3 regions of the Chryseobacterium cupriresistens genome follow, and region 3 is predicted to be linked to each of the others. Evidence: riboswitches for the same ligand, from Rfam matches in the RefSeq annotation. Region 3 holds a riboswitch; each other region holds the start of a gene.
What was found. Region 3 has a riboswitch for S-adenosylmethionine ahead of ACLI50_RS21620 (alpha/beta fold hydrolase). Riboswitches for the same ligand answer to the same signal wherever they lie in the genome.

Region 1: it holds a riboswitch for S-adenosylmethionine, as region 3 does, so the genes downstream of both, ACLI50_RS20880 (TonB-dependent receptor plug domain-containing protein) here and ACLI50_RS21620 (alpha/beta fold hydrolase) in region 3, are expected to answer to the same signal.
Region 2: it holds a riboswitch for S-adenosylmethionine, as region 3 does, so the genes downstream of both, ACLI50_RS16335 (SusC/RagA family TonB-linked outer membrane protein) here and ACLI50_RS21620 (alpha/beta fold hydrolase) in region 3, are expected to answer to the same signal.

What each region holds. Positions count from the first base shown of each region.
Region 1 is NZ_JBKKJT010000011.1:92,471-95,756, reverse strand. Features, by position in the region: gene ACLI50_RS20880 (TonB-dependent receptor plug domain-containing protein) at 1-1,381, opposite strand, end outside; SAM riboswitch class I at 1,475-1,579, opposite strand; gene ACLI50_RS20875 (alpha-amylase family glycosyl hydrolase) at 1,839-3,286, opposite strand, start outside.
Region 2 is NZ_JBKKJT010000005.1:418,242-421,527, reverse strand. Features, by position in the region: gene ACLI50_RS16335 (SusC/RagA family TonB-linked outer membrane protein) at 1-1,142, opposite strand, end outside; SAM riboswitch class I at 1,226-1,324, opposite strand; gene ACLI50_RS16330 (type II 3-dehydroquinate dehydratase) at 1,569-1,976, shown strand; gene ACLI50_RS16325 (hypothetical protein) at 2,041-2,478, shown strand; gene pckA (phosphoenolpyruvate carboxykinase (ATP)) at 2,528-3,286, opposite strand, start outside.
Region 3 is NZ_JBKKJT010000012.1:108,139-111,424, forward strand. Features, by position in the region: gene ACLI50_RS21615 (MGH1-like glycoside hydrolase domain-containing protein) at 1-1,587, opposite strand, end outside; SAM riboswitch class I at 1,776-1,883, shown strand; gene ACLI50_RS21620 (alpha/beta fold hydrolase) at 1,944-2,882, shown strand; gene ACLI50_RS21625 (ACT domain-containing protein) at 2,888-3,286, shown strand, end outside.

The sequences.
Region 1 (3,286 bases), on a different contig from region 3:
TAAAGGATTGAGATCCTCCCGCACCAAGTACTGTTGATCCTTCAGTAGCTACATTTCCATCGATGTCATATTGGGTATAGGATGCTTCGTCACCCGCTTTAATCTGGTATTGTTCAAACCTGAACTCACCACCGAACGCAATATTGAAACGGTTTATATTTTTAGAAACATCAAGATTAATGGTATTCTGAAGGAAACTATGGGCGCCTGCATAAAAACTTGTGGGTGATTTTGCTCCCAGAGAAGCATTATTGGTGTTGCTTACCTTATAATTGAAGGTATTGCTCCCGAATGTATTACTAAGGTCAAATAGCCAGTTGTTAACATTATATTTTGCACCTACAGCATAGGAAACATCATATACCTGAGACCCAAGAACCGCCTGAAAACCGTTCGGATAAATGGATGAAACCACATTAGACTTTTCGCTTGGCAGTCTTCTGAAACCAAACCCTTCTCCTTCTTTAATACTGAATCCTCCGAAAGAATAGAGTTTAAAATGATCATTAAAGGGATATTCTGAATTGAAAAACAACTGTCCCTGTCTGATCTGGGCATCTCCGATCTGAAAATTGAAATCATCACGGGTCAACCCTCTTTTTTCAATTTCGGCATCATCCGCAGCTCTGGCTGCTTTTACCGCTTCAGCGTCACCTGCAAATTCATACGCAAAATTATCTCCGAAAATATCCAGATCGTGATTTTGAGTTCTTGTGGTTTTTCCTCTGTGGCTTAATTGCAGGGAAAGATTGATATAACCGTCTTTCTTTCCTAATGAAGCTCCGTAGTTGACTCCTGCCTGATACGTATCTCCATCATTTCTTCCACTTAATCCGTAAGTAAGGCTTGCTGAAGCTCCGGCATTTTTCTTAAGAATTATGTTGATCACTCCGGCAATAGCATCAGAACCATATTGTGCAGCAGCTCCGTCTCTTAACACTTCTATTCTATCAATAGCAATTACGGGAATGGTACTCAAATCTGTTCCTACGGAACCATTTCCTACAGTATTCTGATAATTGACCAATGAGGTTGTATGTCTTCTTTTTCCGTTAAGCAATACGAGAACCTGATCAGGGCCCATTCCTCTTAATGTTACGGGATCAATATGCTCTGTGCCATCAGAAGCAGACTGCCTCACTGCATTAAACGACGGAATCACATAATTAAGGAGATCCTGAGCAGTCATTTGGGGAGAACTTCTCTGGATTTTGTCAATATTAATTACATCTACAGGAACCGGTGTCTCCAGCTTTGTTCTTTTGACATTACGGTTTCCGACGATGATAATATCTTCGATCTGTTTTCCTTTTTCCTCACTTTCCTGAGCAGCTACCAGAATTGCTCCAAGCAATAGTACAGCTGTGCTTAATTTTTTCATTTTTGTTCTTGCCAATTAATACTACCAATCTGACGGATCTTTCCGCAGATACACAAGACTTCAAGAAATGGAATTCATATAGAGTATTGACTTCAATTATCTCTCCCAAAGGGTTGGAATTAGCACCTTTACACGCTGGAATTGTGCAGGTTGCTAAGGTTTCACCGGGCCAAATCCCTCCACCTTTCTTGATAAATCTACGGCAAAAGTAGACTATTTTTCTGAACTTACAAAAAAAGCAAATCTGCTGATCTGCAAATTTGCCTTTTATTTTGTATGGAACTTGTTTAAACTTTTTATTTTTGAACCATTAAGATTTAATAAGAGTTTAAAAGGATTAAGAGAAACTTAAAAATCAGAATGATTAACCTTAACTATACTTTATTTCTTAAACCTTCTTAATGGTTTTTAAGATATTAAATATTTTTTATAAGTCTAGACAACTAAATCTTTTGTTTTATTTAATAATCATCTTTTGAATGGCTATTCCTGTATCTGATTTCAACCGCACAAGATACGTGCCTGCCGGATAATCAACCTTCAAATTATAAGTTCCGCTCTCTTTATCGAGTTTGAAAGTATCCAGTTTTTTACCGGTCATATCAAAAATTGAAATTTCCCCATTTTTTGCTTTATTGAAAACCAGTTTAGCGATTCCATTTCGGACAGGATTATCTGCAATCTGAAGAGATAATTTGTTGGCGGCATTGACATCTGCTGTTGACAAAGCACCCGCGTAATTACCAAAGATTCTAAATTCTCCCGATTGTAAAGTGATTGGAGCTGTTGTGGAAGCTACATTTGAAATACTGTTGTCCATCAGATTCTGCCATTGACCTGTGTAAGGGAAATAAGGCACTACATTCTGTGCGGAAGTCGTGTAATTGGCCAATACGACAACATTCTTTATTCCTGTTGTAATAGAGGCATCATATACATAAATTCTTGTGATCAGACCATTGGGGTCGTTCGTAAGATTGTTGGATTCTATACTATAGGTTTTCGATTTAAAGACCTGATGACTGTTTCTGATGTTGATGATTTTAGCCCATGTATCGTAGACCGCCTTTCTATTCAGATCAGTATCATATCCGAGCGTAAATGCAACAGGTTTCTCATCGGTTCTGCATCCGCTGTCTATCGTACCGTTTGCACATCTGTTGATGCTGAATTCATATCCTAATTCTCCAAACTGCCAGATCATTTTCGGACCAGGGATAGTAAAGAACGTGGCCCCGAATGTTTTCATTCTTTCAAGAGCGGTATTCAGGTTTTTTACATCATAGCTTCCGTTCGCTGCACCGTATGCAAGGTTTTTAAACATCAGTCTTTCTTCATCGTGGCTTTCTCCATAGCCTACGGCACTCATATTGGTAAATCCGTGAAGACTGTGGTTCATTCGGTCGTAATTGCTGTTTTCCTTATATCCCATCGTATTCTGATTGTAAGGATCTGTCTGTTTATTCCAAAGCATAACGCCTTTTCCTTCTGCTATTCTGTAATTCGCCCATTGCTGTTCTTCTGCATCAGTTCCAAGGTGTTCGAAGATCATATAAGAATTGGGATCAATGGCCCATTGTTTATCAGCATAATTTTTCATGATATCCACTCTGTCCTGCTGGTAGGCATTGGTACAGGCCTCATCATTTTCAGAACAGCTTTGCGTAAATCCTTTGGTTAAATCCCAACGGAATCCGTCTATGTGATATTCAGTCAGCCATTGCTCAAGACATCTTTCAACATAATATTGCGTTGAAAGGCTGGTATGGTTAAAATCGTTAAATACATTGTATGAATGTTTCGGAACCTGATTAAAGTAAGGGTTGTTGGCTGCAACATTTCCATAGCCATCACCATCCGGATCAATATTCCAGAGTCTTACCAGAGGTGAACGTCCTGTTGCGT
Region 2 (3,286 bases), on a different contig from region 3:
TCAGCATCTAAAACGTAAGTTCCGTCTGCATTTCTTTCATAATAAGGATAGAATGAAGGAATAAACCTTGCGGCATTGATGATATTGCTTGCCTTGGAATCTGAAGAAGTTGGTGCCTGCTGAATACTGTTCGTATAACTTAAGTTTACTCCAACATTCAGCCATCTTTTAACTTCGGAATTAATTTTAAGCCTGGTATTATATCTTTTAAAACCAGATTCAATGGCCATCCCTTTATCATCCAGATAACCAAGGGAAAAGAAGTAATTACTTTTCTCACTTCCTCCGCTGATATCAAGATCCATCTGGTTTCTTGATGCCACTCTCTGTAGAATATCTCTCCAGTCATCATTCCAGAGTGGTGATGCCCCTGACAATAATTTTCCATCTGTTCCCACCGGTTTTGGATAAGCAGTTCCATATGGATTAATTCCAAGGGTAGAAACAAGATTATCTGTTGCCATCTGAGCAGCCTGCTGAGAAGAAACTTTACCGGACTGATATCCGTTTCTTAATGCTTCCCAATATAATTGAAAATATTGATCCGTGTTTACCTGTTCATAATCTTTGACAGCTCTTCCTGAGAATCCCTGGCTGATATTAAAATTTACTCTGGCTTCTCCTTTTTTTCCTGATTTTGTAGTGATGATGATAATTCCGTTTGCCCCTCTTGAACCATACAAGGCACTTGCTGTAGCGTCTTTCAAAACACTGATGGATTCAATATCACTTGGGCTGATAGAGTTAATATTTCCGTCAAAAGGAATTCCGTCTACTACGTATAAAGGATCACTGGAAGCACTGATGGAACCGATTCCTCTGATTCTGATAGTAGAAACCGCACCCGGCTGCCCTGAGGCACTGGTGGTCTGAATCCCTGCAACCTGCCCTTCCAATGCTTTGGTAATATTGGTTACAGGTCTGTTATTGATTTTATCACTGGAAATGGTGGCTACAGAACCGGTATAGCTGTTTCTTTTTGCTTTTCCGTAAGCTACCACTACGACTTCATCAAGCTCCTTTTCATGAAGACTATCTTTTTTCAGTCTGGAATTCTGTGCACTTACACTGGTGACTCCCAGAAAAAAAGCCGCAACCGGAGGTATCCAGGCTTTAGAATTAAATAAATTTTTACTAATCATAATCAATTTTATTTATCATATATTAAAATTTAACCCTTTGCAGAAAAGTCAGCAAAGGGCATCGATAAATACGATAAACCAAATGCTTATTTTTCCTTAAAAGGCTGAACGTAACACCTTGCCCCAAGGGTAGGTTGTTAAGACTTCACAGGGTCAGTTCCCTCCATCTTTCTTTATAAGCCGATCGAAATATGGTTGCAAAGCTAAAAACTTTTAGTCTACAAAACAAGTAGACTTATTATTTTTTCATGATAAATTTTTAATAATTAACATAAAATTTTAATAAAAGCCATAACAATAAGGAGTTGTAAGCTTTATCATTTATTTAAATATGACAAATATCATTATTAAAAACTCAATTGAAACAAATCTACATCACATTGAAATTTTTGGCCATTAATTAAAAAAAGTTTTTAATTTTATGGTATGAGAGTTTTAATCATCAACGGGCCTAATCTCAATCTTTTAGGCACAAGAGAACCGGAAATCTATGGAAATGTTTCTATGGAAAGTTATTTGGAAAATTTGAAATCCGAGTTTCAGGCTCATGATATAAAATATTACCAGTCTAATATTGAAGGCGAGCTTATTAACAGGCTTCAGGAGGATGACTTCGATGCAGTAGTGATCAATCCCGGGGCTTATACTCACTATTCATATGCGATTGCAGACTGTTTAAAAAATATCAGAAAACCTAAAGTAGAAGTTCATATCAGCAATATCTATAAAAGAGAGGAATTCAGACAGAAATCTGTAACAGCAGCTAATACGGATGCAGTCTTATCAGGCTTTGGAATGGATGGGTATCGGTTGGCCTTATTAAGTTTAAAATAACTTATACTTTTTTATTTAACCACGGATTTCACAGATTTTCACAGATGATTATGAAAAATAATTTATGAAGATAAAGGATAAGATTTACTGTAAAAGCATTGGGGTAAATTCCAGACAATTAACAAAAAGAAAATCTTATATCGTTGAAGAAATAAATGCTGAAAATATAAGAATCTGGAATGATGAAGGAAAGCTCAGATGGTATTCTAAGTTTTATTTCTGCTTGGAGAAAGAACCGGAAATTATTTCCATTCATATTGATGATGAAATAGTAGAGGATACTGAATCTGCTATAGAAGTCACCATTGAATTTTCTGACAAAACAAAATATTGGATGACCTTCACTACTCCAAAGTATTTAAATAAAATATTGGACGGAAAGTCTTACTTTTCTTCAAAGCATTTTATGATTATAAAATATCTGACTGAAGAATCAATCAAATCAACAGTCCTGAAACTGGATGAACAGAATCAATTGATTGAAAGTTGTAAAAAATACTAATAAGAAGCCTCATCAGTGATGAGGCTTTTTATATGTTGATTGGTAACTATTAGATAGTCTGTTCCTGCAATTGAGGTCCTGAAGCTACTAATTTTTTACCTTCTTCAGTATCACAATACTGCTCAAAGTTCTTGATATATCTTGAAGCAAGATCTTTTGCTTTTTCTTCCCATTCTGAAGCGTTCTCATAAGTATCTCTAGGATCTAGAATACCTGTAGAAACGTTTGGCAATTCAGTAGGAATTTCAAGGTTCATGATCGGAACCTGAGTTTTAGGAGCATTATCAATAGAACCGTCAATGATGGCATCAATGATTGCTCTGGTATCTTTTAGAGAAATTCTCTTTCCGGTACCATTCCAACCTGTGTTTACCAGATAAGCTTTAGCTCCGTGCTCCTTCATTTTACCGATTAATGTTTTAGAATACATTGTTGGGTGCAATGTAAGGAATGCTTCACCAAATGCTGGAGAGAAAGATGGCTGAGGTTCAGTAATTCCCCTTTCAGTTCCTGCTAATTTTGATGTATAACCGCAAAGGAAGTGGTATTGAGCCTGATCTTCATTCAGGATAGAAACCGGAGGAAGTACTCCGAATGCATCTGCTGAAAGATAAACTATCTTTTTGGCATGACCTGCTTTGGAAGGCAATACAATTTTGTTGATATGATAGATTGGATAAGAAACTCTTGTGTTCTCAGTGATAGATCCGTCTGTATAATCCGCTACTCCATTGTTAACAACAACGTTTTCAAGAAGTGCATCTCTCTTGATGGCAGCAAAGATATCCGGTTCTTTTTCTGCAGATAA
Region 3 (3,286 bases):
GATATTATCGAGACCCAGGAAACCTCCACCGAAAATATTTTTTCCGTTTTTATCCTTTCGGTTCACCCACCACGTGAAATTAAGCAGGAGTTTCTGGAATACTTTTTCTAAGAATAATAAATCCGGCTTTCCGTTATTTTTTTCATCAATTTTAAAAACACGGAAACAAGACCATGCGTGCACCGGCGGATTCACATCACTCATATTCCACTCATAGGCAGGAAGCTGTCCGTTAGGGTGCATATACCATTCTTTCGTAAGCAGTAACAGCTGTCCCTTGGCAAACTCTGCATCGATGATGGAAAAAGGAACACAGTGAAACGCCAGGTCCCACGTTGCATACCATGGATATTCCCATTTATCAGGCATGGAAATAATATCCTTGTTATGCAGATGATTCCACTCTGTATTTCTTACATATTCATTGAAATTTCTTGGCGCTTCAAAATTAGGATCACCTTTCAGCCATTTTCCGATATTATAATGATAAAACTGTTTGTTCCAGAGAAGCCCGGCAAAAGCCTGTCTCTGTACATTTCTCTCATCTTCGTTAACGGTATCACTCTGAATTTCCTGATAAAACTCTTCAGCTTCAGTCTGCCGGGTATTGAAAATTTCATCAAAGTTTTCAAAAGGCTCATCGGCTTCATCCGGGCACAATCTGAATTCAAAAACCTTTGATTCTCCGGCTCCGATAAGCTCATCGATCAGGAAAGAAGCTTTTGTCCCTTTCTTTGCGGGATTAATCGTATTTGCCTGGTGGGTAATAAAATGATTGATGCCATCTTTGAAATATGTATTTTCACCTGCAGGAGCTCCGTAAAGCTTAGAAGTATTGGTTTCATTATCACAAAATACGCTTTGTGCATTGGTATTTCGGGAATAAAGTTTTTTAATGGAGATACTGTCGTGTCCAATATTGATACTTCCGTCATGAGAAGCATTAAGCTCTGCCTTATAGGTGTTGTATCCCCATTTCCAGTTGTTTCTGAACCATACAGTAGGCGCTACCAGAATAGGTGCTTCATGCTGACTTCGGTTACAGACCGTTACTCTGGCAAGAATATCATTGTGATCGGCCTTGCAATATTCAATGAAAATATCAAAATATTCATCATTATCGAAAATTCCGGTATCGAAAATTTCATATTCCGGTTCCTTTTTACTGCGTCTTCCGTTTTCTGCAACAAGTTCATCGTAAGGAAATTCATTGATGGGATATTTATAAACCATTTTCATATAACTATGAGTAGGTGTATTATCCAGATAATAAAAGATTTCTTTGATGTCTTCCCCATGATTACCCTGAGGATTGCTCAAACCAAAGAATCGTTCCTTTACCATTTTGTCTTTCTTGTTCCAGAACGAAAAAGCAAAACATAAAAGCTGCTTTACATCAGAAATTCCGGCAATACCTTCTTCACCCCAACGGTAGGCATAGCTTTCTGCATTATTATGGTTGGTGAAATTCCAGGCATTCCCGTTCGGGCTATAATCTTCGCGTACATTTCCCCACTGCCGGTTGCTTACATAAGGTCCCCAGTTTTTCCATTTGGTATCTTGTAATCTATCTTTTTCGGCGGTCATATCTCATCACTTTTCCATACGAAGTTAGTTTTTTTGAGAAGTAATTCCAATTTTTTTCATCTGAATAATTATTAATATACTCTTGGAATACTTGTATTTAAGGGCTTTTTTAAATATTAAAATAATTTTTTTTTGAAATTAAAAGAAAAGAACTACCTTTGCACCATTCGTTCATTCAAATATTGAAAATGTTATCAAGAAAGGTTGAGGGATTAGACCCTATGAAACCTTAGCAACCCTTTGCGCAAGTAAAGAAGGTGCTACGTTCTACCAAAATAATTTTGGACAGATAACTTACTGAAGTTCTTTTCAGCCATTTCCTGTGGCATTTTCAATTGTATTAAAATTTAATAGAATTGAAAACAGAACTAAACTATATTAATCTTACGTATCAAACTCATTCCCAAAAGGAATACCATATCTCATTAAGCTATCAGCTTTTTGGGAAAGATCTGTTTACAGCCCCTGTTGTCTTAATCAATCATGCTCTTACCGGAAATTCAAACGTATCCGGAGAAAAAGGCTGGTGGAAACAGCTGGTGGGAAAAAATCAGATTGTTGATACCGATCAATATACCGTTCTGTGCTTCAATATACCAGGAAACGGATACGACGATTTTTTAATTGAAGATTATGAAGACTTTACTCCTTCAGATATCGCTGCGATATTTCTGAAAGGACTTGAAGTTTTACAGATCAAAAATTTATATGCCATTATAGGAGGCTCTCTGGGAGGAGGTATTGCCTGGGAAATGCTTGCCCAGCAGCCGGATCTTGCTGAGATTTTTATTCCTATTGCCTGCGATTACAGAACACACGACTGGCTTCATGCACAGTGTCTGGTTCAGAAATTTTTATTAAATGATAAGGAAGAACCATTACAGAAAGCAAGAATTCATGCCATGTTGTGCTACAGAACACCGCAGTCGCTCAATGACAGATTTCAAAACCAATATAATCAGGACAAACAACGCCTGGAATCAGAAGACTGGCTGGTTTATCATGGTAATGCACTAAACGAAAGATTTAGTTTAAAAGCTTACAAATTGATGAATCATCTCTTGATGAATATAAATGCTGCTGATACAGCACTGGAGAACATACAGGCACGAATGCACATGATCTCCGTAGATACAGATTTATTTTTCCCGGCTTCTGAAATCCGAATGTGTTTTGAAAACTTAAAAGAGAAAAATAAAGATGTTTCTTATCACGAGATCCAATCTATACACGGGCATGATGCCTTCCTAATGGAATATCAACAATTAAATAATATCATTAAAAACATTTTATAGAAGTAATGAAAAATGCTAACGAAATAAAATTTTTGAAGAACAGATCAATCGTTAAATTTGAAGGAGAAGATTTCCTGGGAGAAATCGGGATTGACGGACGAATTTTTAAAGCGCTTACTTTGGCGCGTATCAGTGTAGGAGTAATCTCTCAGCAGGCCGTAGAAAACGGAATTTCTATCCTGGTTCATGAAAATGATGCAGAGAAGGCAGTGGCTTGTCTTATCGATGAATTTGAAGCAGAAAGAAAGTCAGGAAAAGTTTCCCAGATCTATAGTATCAATAATGTTTCTGTCATTGGTTTTGTAGCAGAAGATTTTAATAAAGTCTTTGCTGAGCTGGCAAGAAATAATGTTTTTCCATTGCTTTTGAACCAGGTAGCAGGAGAAAACAGAGTCAATATCGTA